DNA from 4 places in the Bacillus sp. 9.4 genome. Region 3 is predicted to be linked to each of the others. Evidence: predicted binding sites of a transcription regulator. Region 3 holds the regulator's gene; each other region holds the start of a gene.

Region 1 (3,121 bases), on a different contig from region 3:
ATCCTTCCACGCGGCGTTCTTTGTATAAATCCAATTTGCAGCAGATATGGTTCATATACGTCTTCAATCGTATGCGATTCCTCGCCGATGGTAGCTGAAATCGTATCAAGGCCTACTGGGCCGCCGTTGAATTTTTCGATCATGCCCATCAGCAGCTTATGATCAATATGATCCAAACCGAGGCGGTCAACCTGAAGCCGCTCCAGCGCATTCTGAGAAATGTCTTCCGTAATCCTGCTGTCACCCAGCACTTGGGCAAAATCGCGCACCCTTCTCAGCAGGCGGTTCGCCACGCGGGGCGTCCCTCTCGATCTTCTTGCAATTTCAAGAGCCGATGGTTTATCAATCTCAACCTCGAATACATCAGCGGTTCTTGTGACAATATCCGCCAGTTCTTCTTGTGTATAGTACTCAAGGCGAGACATTACGCCGAATCTGTCTCTTAAAGGAGCCGTCAAAAGCCCCACCCTCGTCGTGGCTCCCACCAGCGTAAAAGGCGGAAGGTCGAGCCGAACCGAGCGGGCAGATGGGCCTTTGCCAATCACAATGTCCAGGCAAAAGTCTTCCATTGCAGGATAAAGCACCTCTTCGATCGATCTGTGCAGCCTATGTATTTCATCAATAAATAATACATCTCCCGGTTCCAGCGCCGTTAATATAGCAGCCAAATCACCAGGCCTTTCAATCGCAGGCCCTGATGTCGTCCGCAATTCCACTCCCATTTCATTAGCAACAATCGAAGCAAGCGTTGTTTTTCCGAGTCCGGGCGGCCCGTACAGAAGAACATGATCCAGCGTCTCCTGTCTCATTTTCGCCGCATCTATAAACACGCGCAAATTTTCTTTTACCTTATGCTGCCCGATATACTGTGCCAGATTTTGCGGCCTCAGGCTTTGCTCTATCACTGATTCATGGTTGTCTGCTTCACTTGAGACGAGCCGTTCATCCATGAACATCACCTTACTTTAATAGTTTTTGTAATGCTTTTTTCACATATTGGTCTGTTGTCAGCCCAATTTCTTCTTTAAGGTGAGGAAGCACCTTTTTGATTTCTTTTTCAGCATATCCGAGAACCCTGAGGGCTTCAAGTGCTTCTTCAAGAGCCGTTTCCGCTGTTTGCTTTTCAAGCCTTTCTTCATGATTAAACAGATTTTCAATCATTTCAGGCACAACATCTGCCAGCTTTCCTTTTAAATCTAGAATAATCTGGCGTGCGGTTTTCTTTCCTACTCCAGGAAACTTGACCAAAAAAGCTTCATCCTCATTTTCAATTGCTTGGATGACCGCTCCGGGATCACCCGAGCCCAAGATGGCAAGTGCTCCTTTCGGGCCAATTCCGGTCACGTTTAACAGCTTTGTAAAGAGCGCCTTCTCCTCTCTTGTTGAAAAACCGTAAAGCGAAAAAGCATCCTCTCTGATATGATGGTATGTAAAAATCGTTTCTTGGCTTCTCTCCTTATATATAAACGGATTCGGCGTGAAAATCTGATAACCGATGCCGCCGTTCTCTATGACAATATATTGGGGAGATACATAATCAATCGTCCCTTTAACAAATTCAATCACGCAAATTCACCTCTTTGACTGTTCTTCATTGTACCATAAAAACAGCCAAAGTCTTATAGAAAAGTTAACATATGTTCGCTTCTCTCTCATTCTTTCACGAAAAAAAAGACATGAATTCATGTCTTCAATCAGCGGACGTTACCCGCTGTATGTCTTCATATGTTCGATGACATCCTCAAACTCCGCTTTTGTCCGAAATGGAATGCCTTTCAGCAGATTTTTTTGCATATGGCTTTCCAGCCTTTCTAAATCAATTTGAAAAAAAGACTGAATTGGTTCGGAAGCTGGCTCAGGCCGCCCATGAAAAGTGGAAATCACTCCATTATCCGATACACCGATATACCCGTTGACCTTGCTGAGCGGAGAAATATCGTCCATTTGCTTCCGAAAGAGCACATATCCCTTTTTTTGTTCCACAAGCGTCCATCCGGCATAAGCTGCCCAAAAATCATCCATAGAAAACACTTTTTCATGCTTATGCTCAATGCTGACATCGCCGTCCAAATACACCTTTTCAAGCTGCACATGCACCTGCAGCGGCTCATAGTGCTCCACTTCCGCGCCAAGTGCGCGGGAAGGAGCTCCTATTAAAAATACTGCCGCTGAGCAAAGAATGCCCAGCAAAAGATACGCCGTGCTGAATCGTTTCACCCTCTACACCTCTTTGCACACGTTTATGATTAGTTTGACCAAAGAGGCTACTGCTTAACCGTTTTATCAAAATTTGTCTGCACATTTTCCCTGACAAACCGTTCCTCCGTATACACATCTGTGCTTTGCTCAGAAATTGTCAAGAATCGCGTCAGAAAGGCACTGAAAAAATACAATGCCGCAAAGATCCAAATCACGCCACCTGCACCGAGCGGCCCAATGAAAAGACTCACGATGCCCGGCGCGATAAACGCACATAAACCAGATCCCAAATTCAACACTGACATGGCAGCACCTTTATTATCAGGTGCAAGCGTCGGCAAAAGCGCGCTTAATGGGACGTACCCTGCTAAAGCCGCGCCGTAGCAGCAGGCGATAATCATGAGCACCCAATACTGATGCCCGATCAGCTGAGGCGTGTAATACAGCGCCAGCGTAAAAATACCGCATCCGACACCGCCAAACCACATGACCGTATTGCGCCAGCCAAGTTTATCTCCGACTGCACCGAAAATGATATTAAACACAATATTCACAAAAAACAGCGTCCCCCATATTTGCAGCCATTCCGAAACCGAATACCCGTATCGTGCTAAATAAGTAGGAAGAAAGATGGCAAATCCAAATTGTCCTATCGCATTAATCGTCTTGACCACTCCGCCGATGCCGACCTTAGGGTTTTCAAACATAATTGTAAATGCCTTCGACAATTCTTTCCATTTCGGCTGATCTTGTTTTTGTATCGGAGTAAATTTATCTTTGTTAAAAAACAAGGCCAGAAATCCGCCTGCCGCCACAAACAGTAAAGCGCTCCAAAGCGTATTGATTTCTCCAAAGGCCGGAACCGCATAGCTGGAATAGAACGGGCCGAGCACGTTAAGGCCGCACGTAAACATAAACCAAA
Region 2 (3,121 bases), on a different contig from region 3:
AATGCCGACCAAAGCAATGGTAAAAAGATAATCCTTTTGCGTGACCATAAACGCTTCCCGCACGCTCATATTTCGGGATTGGGCTGGTGCTGATAAGGATGGATGTTTTTTAAACTGGAGGGCAAGCACAATTCCGTATAGTCCGTAAATGACTGCAGGCACCAAAAAGGGCGTAGTCGATTGCGATGAGCCGAAATATAGGCCAAGCACACAGGTCCGAAGACAACGCCGATATTAATAGCCGCATAGCGTAAATTAAAAACTAGCAGTCTCGTTTTTTCTTCTGTCATATCAGACAGCAAGGCCTTTGAAGCGGGCTCAAACAGTGATTTGCAAAGACCGTTTAATGCGTTTACTACAAAAAACACCCAGAGATGAGATGCTGCCGCAAAGCCTGCAAATACCAGCATCCATCCGAAAATCGATACAAGCATCATGTTTTTTCTGCCGAATTTATCTGAGATATATCCGCCGTAAAAGCTTGCGAGGATGCCGACTGATGAGCTCGCGGCGATGACCAGCCCTGCATAGGAAGCTGATGCGCCTTGGACGGCTGTCAAATAAATCGCTAAAAAAGGAATGCTCATCGATGTTGCCATTCTGCCGAAAATGGTTCCGATTATAATTGTCCAGCTGATCGGGTGGATATCTTTCCATTTCTTCATGAATTATATTCTCTCCTGTATGTATGATCTTTCTCTATCATATATGAAAAAATTTCCTTCTCCAATAGATCGTTCAAAATATTTCGTTATTGACATGTAGTATGCCTGATTGTATGGATGGCAATATACTATGCGTTGAGGATGCGTGTGGCTGACGGGGTTGACATCTTGAATTTGAAGGTGATGACAGAAGGAAAATGACGGTATGTCCGAATTCAGTGAGGGTGTGTTTGAAACATTAAAAGAGTTTAAGCCGCCAGGACGTGGATCATATTGGCAGTGAAACCGGCTATGAGATCAAGATGTACGCTGAAAACCGGCATGGACCGCATGACAGAACAAGAGAGCACATCTCTTCGAAAAAGTGTATACGCGTGATCATGGACAGCTTATTCCGTTTTGCGCGAGCATTGAGGGGAATTTTACGCCAGGCCATATGAATCTATGGAGCGTGAGAAAATCCTGCTTTTTTTCTGTAAGCCTGAGACTGTTTATTTGTTTCAGGCGGTGTTTTCAAGGGGAAGCCGCATCAGCGGCTGAAAGTCATGCGTTTAAGAGAACAAGCCTTGGTTTGTGACATAGTCATAAATGATATCTTCTATATGCGCATGCAAATCCTCATCCGGTTCTTCATTCCGTCTCTCTTGTAGAGCCGCTTTCAGGCTTTGTTTTTCATACGGGCTTAACGGATCTATAGCAACGTTTCTGCCGTATTGCCGCAATGCCTGTTCCATCATTTTTTCGACAAATTTCTCCATCATGACTCTCCTATCCTTATGCTTCGCTTTTATTCTACTAAATGTTTTTCTTCTCTCAAACCCTTGGATCATATTTTCTGTCAGACAAGAATCATTTACCAGTATAAAACGAACATACTTTCGCATATAATGAAAAACGAACATAAGTTCTTTTTAGAGGTGTGTATGATGAAAGAAAAAGTGATTTTTCTCGTTGACATGCAATCGTTTTATGCATCTGTAGAGAAAGCGGAAAATCCACATTTGAAAAATAGGCCTGTCATTGTTTCGGGTGACCCTGAAAAAAGGGGCGGAGTCGTATTGGCTGCCTGCCCGCTGGCGAAACAAAAGGGTGTGGTGAATGCTTCACGGCTGTGGGAGGCGCAGGAAAAGTGTCCTGAGGCTGTTGTGCTCCGGCCGCGTATGCAGCGGTATATTGATGTATCACTGCAAATTACGGCCATTCTCGAGGAGTATACAGACCTTGTGGAGCCTTATTCTATCGATGAACAGTTCATGGACATTACAGGCAGCCAGAAGCTGTTTGGGACGCCGATGGAGATCGCGAAAAGCATTCAGGGCAGAATCATGCGGGAGATCGGCGTTTATGCACGGGTCGGAATCGGCCCTAACAAAGCGCTGGCCAAAATTGCGTGTGACAATTTTGCCAAAAAGAATAAGAACGGTATTTTTACCTTAACGAAAGAAAATATGAAAACCGAAATGTGGCCGCTCCCGGTGGGCAGCATGTTTGGCGTCGGGAGCCGCATGAAGCATCATTTAAATCGGATGGGCATCAGCACGATCGGCGGGCTCGCGGCTTTTCCGCTCGATCTTTTAAAAAAGAAATGGGGCATTAACGGCCACGTGCTGTGGATGACGGCAAACGGAATCGACTATTCCCCTGTGTCAACTTCGTCTCTGGACGGGCAAAAGGCGATAGGCCATGGAATGACTCTCCCGAGAGACTACGAACACTTTGACAAAGAAATCAAGGTCGTATTGCTTGAGCTGAGTGAAGAAGTGTGCAGGCGAAGCCGAAACGCCGGGGTCATGGGGCAGACGGTGTCAGTGAGCTGCCGGGGTGCTGATTTTGATTGGCCGACGGGCTTCAACCGGCAAGTGAAGCTGGCAGAGCCGACTAATTCTACTCAGGATGTATATGAGGCTGTACGCCGGCTGTTTCTTACATTTTGGGACGGGAAACCTGTCCGCCGCCTCGGTGTCAATCTGTCTCAGCTCTCATCTGATGACATATGGCAGCTCAATTTATTTCAGGATTATGCAAAGAAAATGAGCCTAGGCTATGTGATGGACGGCATTAAAAATCGATTCGGCGACACAGCAATCATCAGGGCGGCGTCACTGACAGCGGCAGGCCAGGCATTTGAACGTGCGGCTAAAATAGGGGGGCATTATAAATGAACGATCATTTAAAAAGGGGCAACCTGCTGTGGGAAGGGAGCAGGATGTTTCTGCCGGAACATAAGCAAAGCCTGCTGGAGAGAAAGCGACTTAAACAGAAGCTGCAAAAGCCGATCCTTGACCCCGATAAGCTGGAAGAGATGAATCAAACGCTTTGCGCCGCGATGGAGTTCGCTCAGGATATCACTGTCAGCTGCTTTCAGGACGGTGAGATTGTCCGCTGCACCGGGAAGATCTGCCGGTATGAAGAGTTTGAAAAAGCAGTATGGATAAAAGGAGACGAGGATCAGCTTT
Region 3 (3,121 bases):
AATCTTTCGCTGATACTCTTCCACAATGCTGACGATTTCCAAGACCATTGAGTCAGCCTCCGATAACTCCAGTTCACCTCTGTGAGCCGTTGTATAGACTTTCACACCTTCTCTGTAAATACAATGAAGCAGTGCGATTTTTGCGTTTCCCCGCCCGAGCCTTGTCTCGTCCTGAAACAAAATGACATCAATTCCAGCGTTCTTAATCTCATCAAGCAGCTCAAATACACCATCCCGATCCATTTCATATCCGCTGGCTTTTTCTGAAATCACTTTGACCACTTCCATGCCGTTCTCCGCTGCAATGGCCGTAAGCTCCTCCTCCTGCCGCTTTAATGACGTTTCCTGCTGTTCTTTATTTGTGCTTACACGGGCATAAATGAGTGCTTTCATTTTATCTCTCTTTCCTCTCTATCTTACAGTTGCCAATTCATATGCATCCTGATGCTTCTTTTTCAATGGGATCACTAACTCATCACCCGGCTGGATATCAGAGGTTTGTAGTTGATTTTTATCAGCTACCCATTCAATAAAATCATTTTTGTTTATCTTTTTTGTATCTGCTACCTGATCAGCAATTGACCAAAGTGTGTCGCCTTGCTGCACTTCTATTTTAACATATTGATTAAGCTCCTGGCCGCTGCTTGTATATGACAGCATAAGGATAACCGCGCTCAAAATCACTGTGAACAGACCGACAAAAATAATAGATTCTTTACTCATGATCATAACCTCCAACAGGAATGTTTGTTCGCATTTTTATAATTTCAGTATATACGAACAAACGTTTCTGTCAATTGTTTTTTCGAACCTATGTTTGTACTGTAAGGAAAATCATGCTATAATCTTCTTAAAATCGACGTTTTGAGGTGCGAAAAATGACGAAGCTATCAAAAAGGCAACTTGATATCCTCCGTTTTATTAAAGCAGAGGTTAAATCAAAAGGATATCCGCCTTCCGTGAGAGAGATCGGAGAGGCTGTCGGGCTTGCGTCCAGTTCTACTGTCCACGGCCATTTGGCCCGTTTGGAAACAAAAGGGCTGATCAGACGAGATCCGACAAAACCAAGAGCAATAGAAATTCTTGATGAAGAAGTAGACATTCCGCAAAGCCAGGTCGTTAATGTACCGGTCATCGGGAAAGTCACGGCGGGATCTCCTATTACAGCAGTAGAAAATATTGAAGAATATTTTCCGCTCCCTGACCGCATGGTTCCTCCGGACGAGCATGTATTTATGCTGGAGATTATGGGAGACAGTATGATAGATGCTGGTATTCTCGATAAGGACTATGTCATCGTTAAACAGCAAAACACAGCGAACAATGGGGAAATTGTAGTTGCGATGACAGAAGATGATGAAGCAACTGTAAAACGATTCTATAAAGAGGATACCCACATTCGCTTGCAGCCTGAGAACCCAACGATGGAACCTATCATTTTGCAGAATGTCAGCATTCTAGGGAAAGTGATTGGCGTGTTCAGAACCGTCCATTAATCTATTGATCTATCAGATGCATAAAATAACCCCCTCTTCCTTTACGGAGAGGGGGTTTGTTGTTCAAAAAAAGCAGGCTCGCCCTGACTTTTGGGTGCGAGCCTGAATAGGAGGAAAAAGAACATCATGTTTACACCATAATTATCCACCAAAAGATTGTTGAAGTCAAGAAATTTTCTTTCCTTTAGGAAACTTTTATCAAAATATGAACATTTAGAATATTAGACGCCATCTTCTTAAAAACGTTTCATTTTTTAGGTCGTGGAAGGATCCGGTTTCATATTTATTAAGGGGCGAAGCAATTGAATTATACTGAAAATTTAGTACATAGTTTAATTAGTTCAACATTTTGATAAAACAGCTCGCTTTCTTCATATAAAATGTAATGTGTATTTCAATTTCACCTTCACCCAATCACTTGTGCAGTTCAAAATATATGGCATCGTTGAACAAGTCGGGTAGAAACCTTCCCCAAACATAAAGTCTCCACCAACACCCTTCTTTAAATTTAACCTTATATGAAATATGGTTGTGATATCAAAAGGCCGTTTCATCATAAAAGTGCATATGCGTTTTTTCTTGTTTGTAATATCGAAGCCTGTCTTGAAGGGTTCCGGTATGAAATTCAAATTTGTGGCCGTCAGGGTCGGTAAAATAAATTGATTTTCGATCGCGTTCATCTCGTTCTCTGCCAGGCAGAATATTGACATGAAGTCTTTTTAATTTAGCTGACATCTCCTCAAATTCATGATCTTCAATTGTAAAAGCAATATGGGTATAAGAAAGCTTAATGTCATTTCTCGGGATGTCTGGTTCTTCATTAAGCGCTAGCCAGATGCCGTTCATATCAAAATATGCAGTTGTTCTTCCCTTTACCAAAAGCTTTGCATCAAACACTTTTTGATAAAAATCAATCGATGTATCCAAATGCGAAACTGAAAATAGCAAGTGATTGATTCCTTTTATCTCCACAAATCATTCCCCCTTTGAAAGCTGATCATCCACATATACGTCTTTTTTCATAAGAAAGTTTCATACTGCTGAAAAAAAATACCAGTGTAAACAAAAACGGACTGTTTAAAATAGTAACATGACCATTATGAATGGTTTTGAATTGCATTATTTATCATTTGTTTACGCCCAAGAATTTTCTTCAAAAAATAACAATTTAGGTGGTCAAATGAAACATATCATTGCGCTTGCTTCAAAGATTGCTTTCACTCTCGCCCTTTTATATGTGATTTTGGACAGAGTCTATCACGCATCCTTTTTAAGTGTGATGTTTATTGCACTTTTCTTAGGTTTTGTTTCCTATCTTTCTGGTGACATGCTCGTCTTACCCAGAACAAACAATATTACAGCTTCATTGGCTGACTTTGGCCTTTCATTCGTTATTCTTTGGGTATTTGTTTTAACCCAAACAAGAAACGATTTCTCACCATTTGGAGCGGCTCTCCTTTCCGCTGCCTGTCTTACTGTTTTTGAATACTTTTTTCATCGGTATTTACTGAAAAATGTGCTTGATGAAAATTTCCGAAATGAACTGTCAGCGAGAGATAACACGTTGCAGTATCAAACGGAAGCCGCGGACGAGCTGTTTCCCGAAACGAAAGAGAAGCATAAGG
Region 4 (3,121 bases), on a different contig from region 3:
CCGGCACAAATTCCCCGCCAGCCCTTCTTCTATATCTTCGTCAGAAGGTTGAGGGGTTTCCCGAAACAGTGCTTTAAGCGCAATTATCATTCCTGGGGTACAGTAGCCGCATTGGAAGCCTCCTTCTTCCAGAAAAGCGGTTTGGCAGATATCCAGTTCCTCTTTTTGTACGCCCTCGATTGTTGTAATGGAATGGCCGTCCACTTGGTAAGCCATGGTCATACACGCATTGGCCAGTTTTCCGTCGATTAAAATAGAGCAGGCTCCGCAGCGGCCGATTCCGCAGGACACCTTTGTCCCGGTCAGCTGAAATTCCTTTCTAAGCAGGTCACTCAGATGTGTCGTAGGAACGGCAGCAACCTCCCACTCCTGCCCATTCACGGTCATCCGGAACTGTTCCTTTTTTACAGGAAATGGCCCGGCCTCTTTTACGTCCATTGCTTCAGCCCCTTTCTGTCTATCGCTTCAAGCAGCTCTTCTCTTGAAATTGGCAGCTTGTTTATCCAGCATCCGACCGCATCATGTACTGCCTTTACAATCGCCGGAGTGATGGCGATCGTTCCAATTTCGCCAACACCGCGCGGTCCATATGCATCACCCTTCATTAGTTCTTCTATTGCGATCACCTTCATGTTAGGAACGTCTTTGACTCCGGGGATCAAATAGTGATCTAGATTTTCCGCGGCATAACGGCCGTCCGTCATTTTCGCTTCCTCCATCAGCGTATAGCCGAGTGCCATGACAGCGCCGCCTTCAATTTGACCTCGATAACCCTGGGGACTGACAACCGGACCTGCCGCAATAGCGTGCTCACAATCTATCAATTTGACATCGCCTGTTAACAGATCTACCTCCACCTCAACGGCAGCCGCTCCAAATGAGTAGAGGAAATGGCCGCCCACCACAGGATCTCCCGTTGTTTTGAAAGGCATTACTTTTTTAAAACACAAAAAAGAGCCTATCAAATTTGATAGGCTCTCTCTATAATTTTTAATGTTCGAGGCAACCCTTCCTGCCACGTTATGTAATTTTTTTGCTTTAATCGATCCAGTAGAGATTTAATTGAAGCTGTAGATGATAAATTTAATTCCGTCATTAACTCCCGATAGGTAGGAGGAATACCATTCTTTTCAATGAAATTAGAAATTGTTATAAGAACCTCTGCCTGTCTCGCTGTAATTTTACGCATAATTCCTGACCCCTCTTTTATATGTTGTAGGAGAGACAGCAAGGATATTCTCAATAGTAAACGTCTTTGTCTGACGGCTTTTAAAACAAAAAGCTCGTATGTATTTCTCATTTATATGCCGTACAATTATTGATCTCTTTGAAATAAAACCGTCATTTCTCATATAAATCATCTCTAGGACTGTTTTCTCTGTTAAAGAACGTTTTAAAATCGATTCCATGCTTTCCTCCTCCTTCTTTACCATTATTTTATACGAACATTAGTTCTATTTCAAGTTGAAAAACGAATGTTTGTTCTGGTATTATTTACTCAAGGAGTGATGAACATGTCTGAAGGAATTTATGATAAACGCTGGGAACAAAAATTTATTCTGCCCGAACACAGAGAAGCTTTATTACATAGAAAGATTGAAACTAAAAAAATTGAAAAGCCTGTTCTTGATGAATACCAACTCGAAGAAATGGCGCGGATTATTTCTGAAGCAATGGAGAACAATACGGCTATAACCATTAGTTTTTATAGAAATGGCTTTATTGAGGACATAATCGGGCATGTTCATTACATAAATGAAATCAAACAACAGTTACATGTGAAGGATTTAAAGGGGGATACAAACTTTATAGCGTTTGACTCTCTAACAGCTGTAAAAACAGAATAACCCTCTCTTATATGAGAGGGTCTAATATCGGTCAAGTCTGTAATCTAATTCCTGCCATCTGCATTTCAGCATTAGTCGTATGAGCCTCAATATGCTGGTTGGATTGCTCAGGAGCTGCAGTAAACGCAAATAAACCAGTGGTAACAATAACAGCAGAGAGAAATACACAAACACCTTTTTTAATACTCATATAAACAGTCACCTCGCTGAATTTGAAGCTGCGCTTCAACCATTTTATCATAGAAAAAACTGGATTCTTCAAATTCTCCGCCTTCTCTATAATATTCTGCAGTTAGCAGCGTTATGTGTTCCGTAAATGAGAACATGTGACTTTCATTAAGATGATTCAATATATTGAGGATACCCTGTTTATCAACAGACTCAATATATAGGGCATTCAGAAACTGATTCATCGATAGGAAAAGTTCATCATTGAATTTTTGTGCTGTTTCGATCCCTTGCTGTAAAACCTTCTGTCCTTCATTAAACTTTTCCTGCTTGAATAAAACTGTGGCCAACGAATGGAGCGTATGAGGAAGTGTCCTTAATTTTGCTTTTTCTGCAACCTCAGCTGCTTCTTTCAAATATCCTTCGGCTTTACTTGGTTGTCCCATGTAATGATAACATTCACCTAAATTATACAAAGCAGAACTTATTAGTCTGTCGTGCCCTAATTCCTTAGAAAGCTTCAGGGCTTCTTCAAGATGTTTTAACCCTTTTTCATAATGTTTAAAATCGAGATAGTTACCTACGATTACAAACAAGCTTTGAATTTTCCTTACAGTATACAGCGGATTCTGATCATAAATCTCTAATGCCTTTAAAATGTGATGCATGGAAACGTGAGTTTGTTTCATGTTGTAATAAGCTTCTGCCACCTTAAAATGAAATTCAGCTTGTTCGATTTCATCAGTAACAGCATAAAGTTCTTTTTCAGCTTTACGGTAATAGTTAATAGCTTCCACGAATTCTTGCTGATCAAATTCATACATACCGCGGAAAAATAGTGAGTAATATTTCAGGAGACCGGTTAATTTCTTTTGGGGAGCTTCAATTTTTTCAAGTAATTCTGAGATGGTTGGACGTGCTGTTCTATACTTTTTTTCCGGCTCTAAGTAGTCGAGCATAAGTTGGTGTCGAAAGCTCATTAGTGAGTAATAAATTAGTAAATACTCATCCTCTTCCATTTGTTTAATTTCTCTTTCAACTTCTGCTTTTAAAATTTCAGCATCCGGAACACTAAACTGACGTATCATCTTATACCATTCGGTAAT

What was found. Region 3 encodes LexA, which represses DNA repair genes until DNA is damaged. Its sites were predicted from a motif close to CGAACATATGTTCG; they were not measured.
Region 1: the regulator LexA is predicted to act here: its motif matches at 1,631-1,644, upstream of ruvA (Holliday junction branch migration protein RuvA).
Region 2: the regulator LexA is predicted to act here: its motif matches at 1,533-1,546, upstream of ACZ07B_RS02865 (DNA polymerase IV).
Region 4: the regulator LexA is predicted to act here: its motif matches at 1,473-1,486, upstream of ACZ07B_RS12745 (YolD-like family protein).

Annotation. Positions count from the first base shown of each region.
Region 1 covers NZ_JBVFMU010000001.1:840,416-843,536, forward strand. Annotated here, with positions in the region: gene ruvB (Holliday junction branch migration DNA helicase RuvB) at 1-950, opposite strand, end outside; gene ruvA (Holliday junction branch migration protein RuvA) at 961-1,566, opposite strand; gene bofC (sporulation cell-cell signaling protein BofC) at 1,705-2,217, opposite strand; gene ACZ07B_RS05120 (MFS transporter) at 2,265-3,121, opposite strand, start outside.
Region 2 covers NZ_JBVFMU010000001.1:453,228-456,348, reverse strand. Annotated here, with positions in the region: partial or broken gene ACZ07B_RS02880 (MFS transporter) at 1-162, opposite strand, end outside; gene ACZ07B_RS02875 (MFS transporter) at 66-665, opposite strand; gene ACZ07B_RS02870 (YqzH family protein) at 1,217-1,423, opposite strand; gene ACZ07B_RS02865 (DNA polymerase IV) at 1,589-2,827, shown strand; gene ACZ07B_RS02860 (YolD-like family protein) at 2,824-3,121, shown strand, end outside.
Region 3 covers NZ_JBVFMU010000002.1:59,868-62,988, forward strand. Annotated here, with positions in the region: gene ACZ07B_RS07085 (YneB family resolvase-like protein) at 1-393, opposite strand, end outside; gene yneA (cell division suppressor protein YneA) at 412-729, opposite strand; gene lexA (transcriptional repressor LexA) at 879-1,496, shown strand; partial or broken gene ACZ07B_RS07100 (hypothetical protein) at 1,804-2,125, opposite strand; gene fosM (FosM family fosfomycin resistance protein) at 2,034-2,468, opposite strand; gene ACZ07B_RS07110 (YndM family protein) at 2,677-3,121, shown strand, end outside.
Region 4 covers NZ_JBVFMU010000003.1:157,349-160,469, forward strand. Annotated here, with positions in the region: gene pucE (xanthine dehydrogenase subunit E) at 1-438, opposite strand, end outside; partial or broken gene ACZ07B_RS12730 (molybdopterin cofactor-binding domain-containing protein) at 429-926, opposite strand; gene ACZ07B_RS12735 (LexA family protein) at 962-1,189, opposite strand; gene ACZ07B_RS12740 (hypothetical protein) at 1,182-1,409, opposite strand; gene ACZ07B_RS12745 (YolD-like family protein) at 1,515-1,847, shown strand; gene ACZ07B_RS12750 (hypothetical protein) at 1,879-2,037, opposite strand; gene ACZ07B_RS12755 (tetratricopeptide repeat protein) at 2,027-3,103, opposite strand.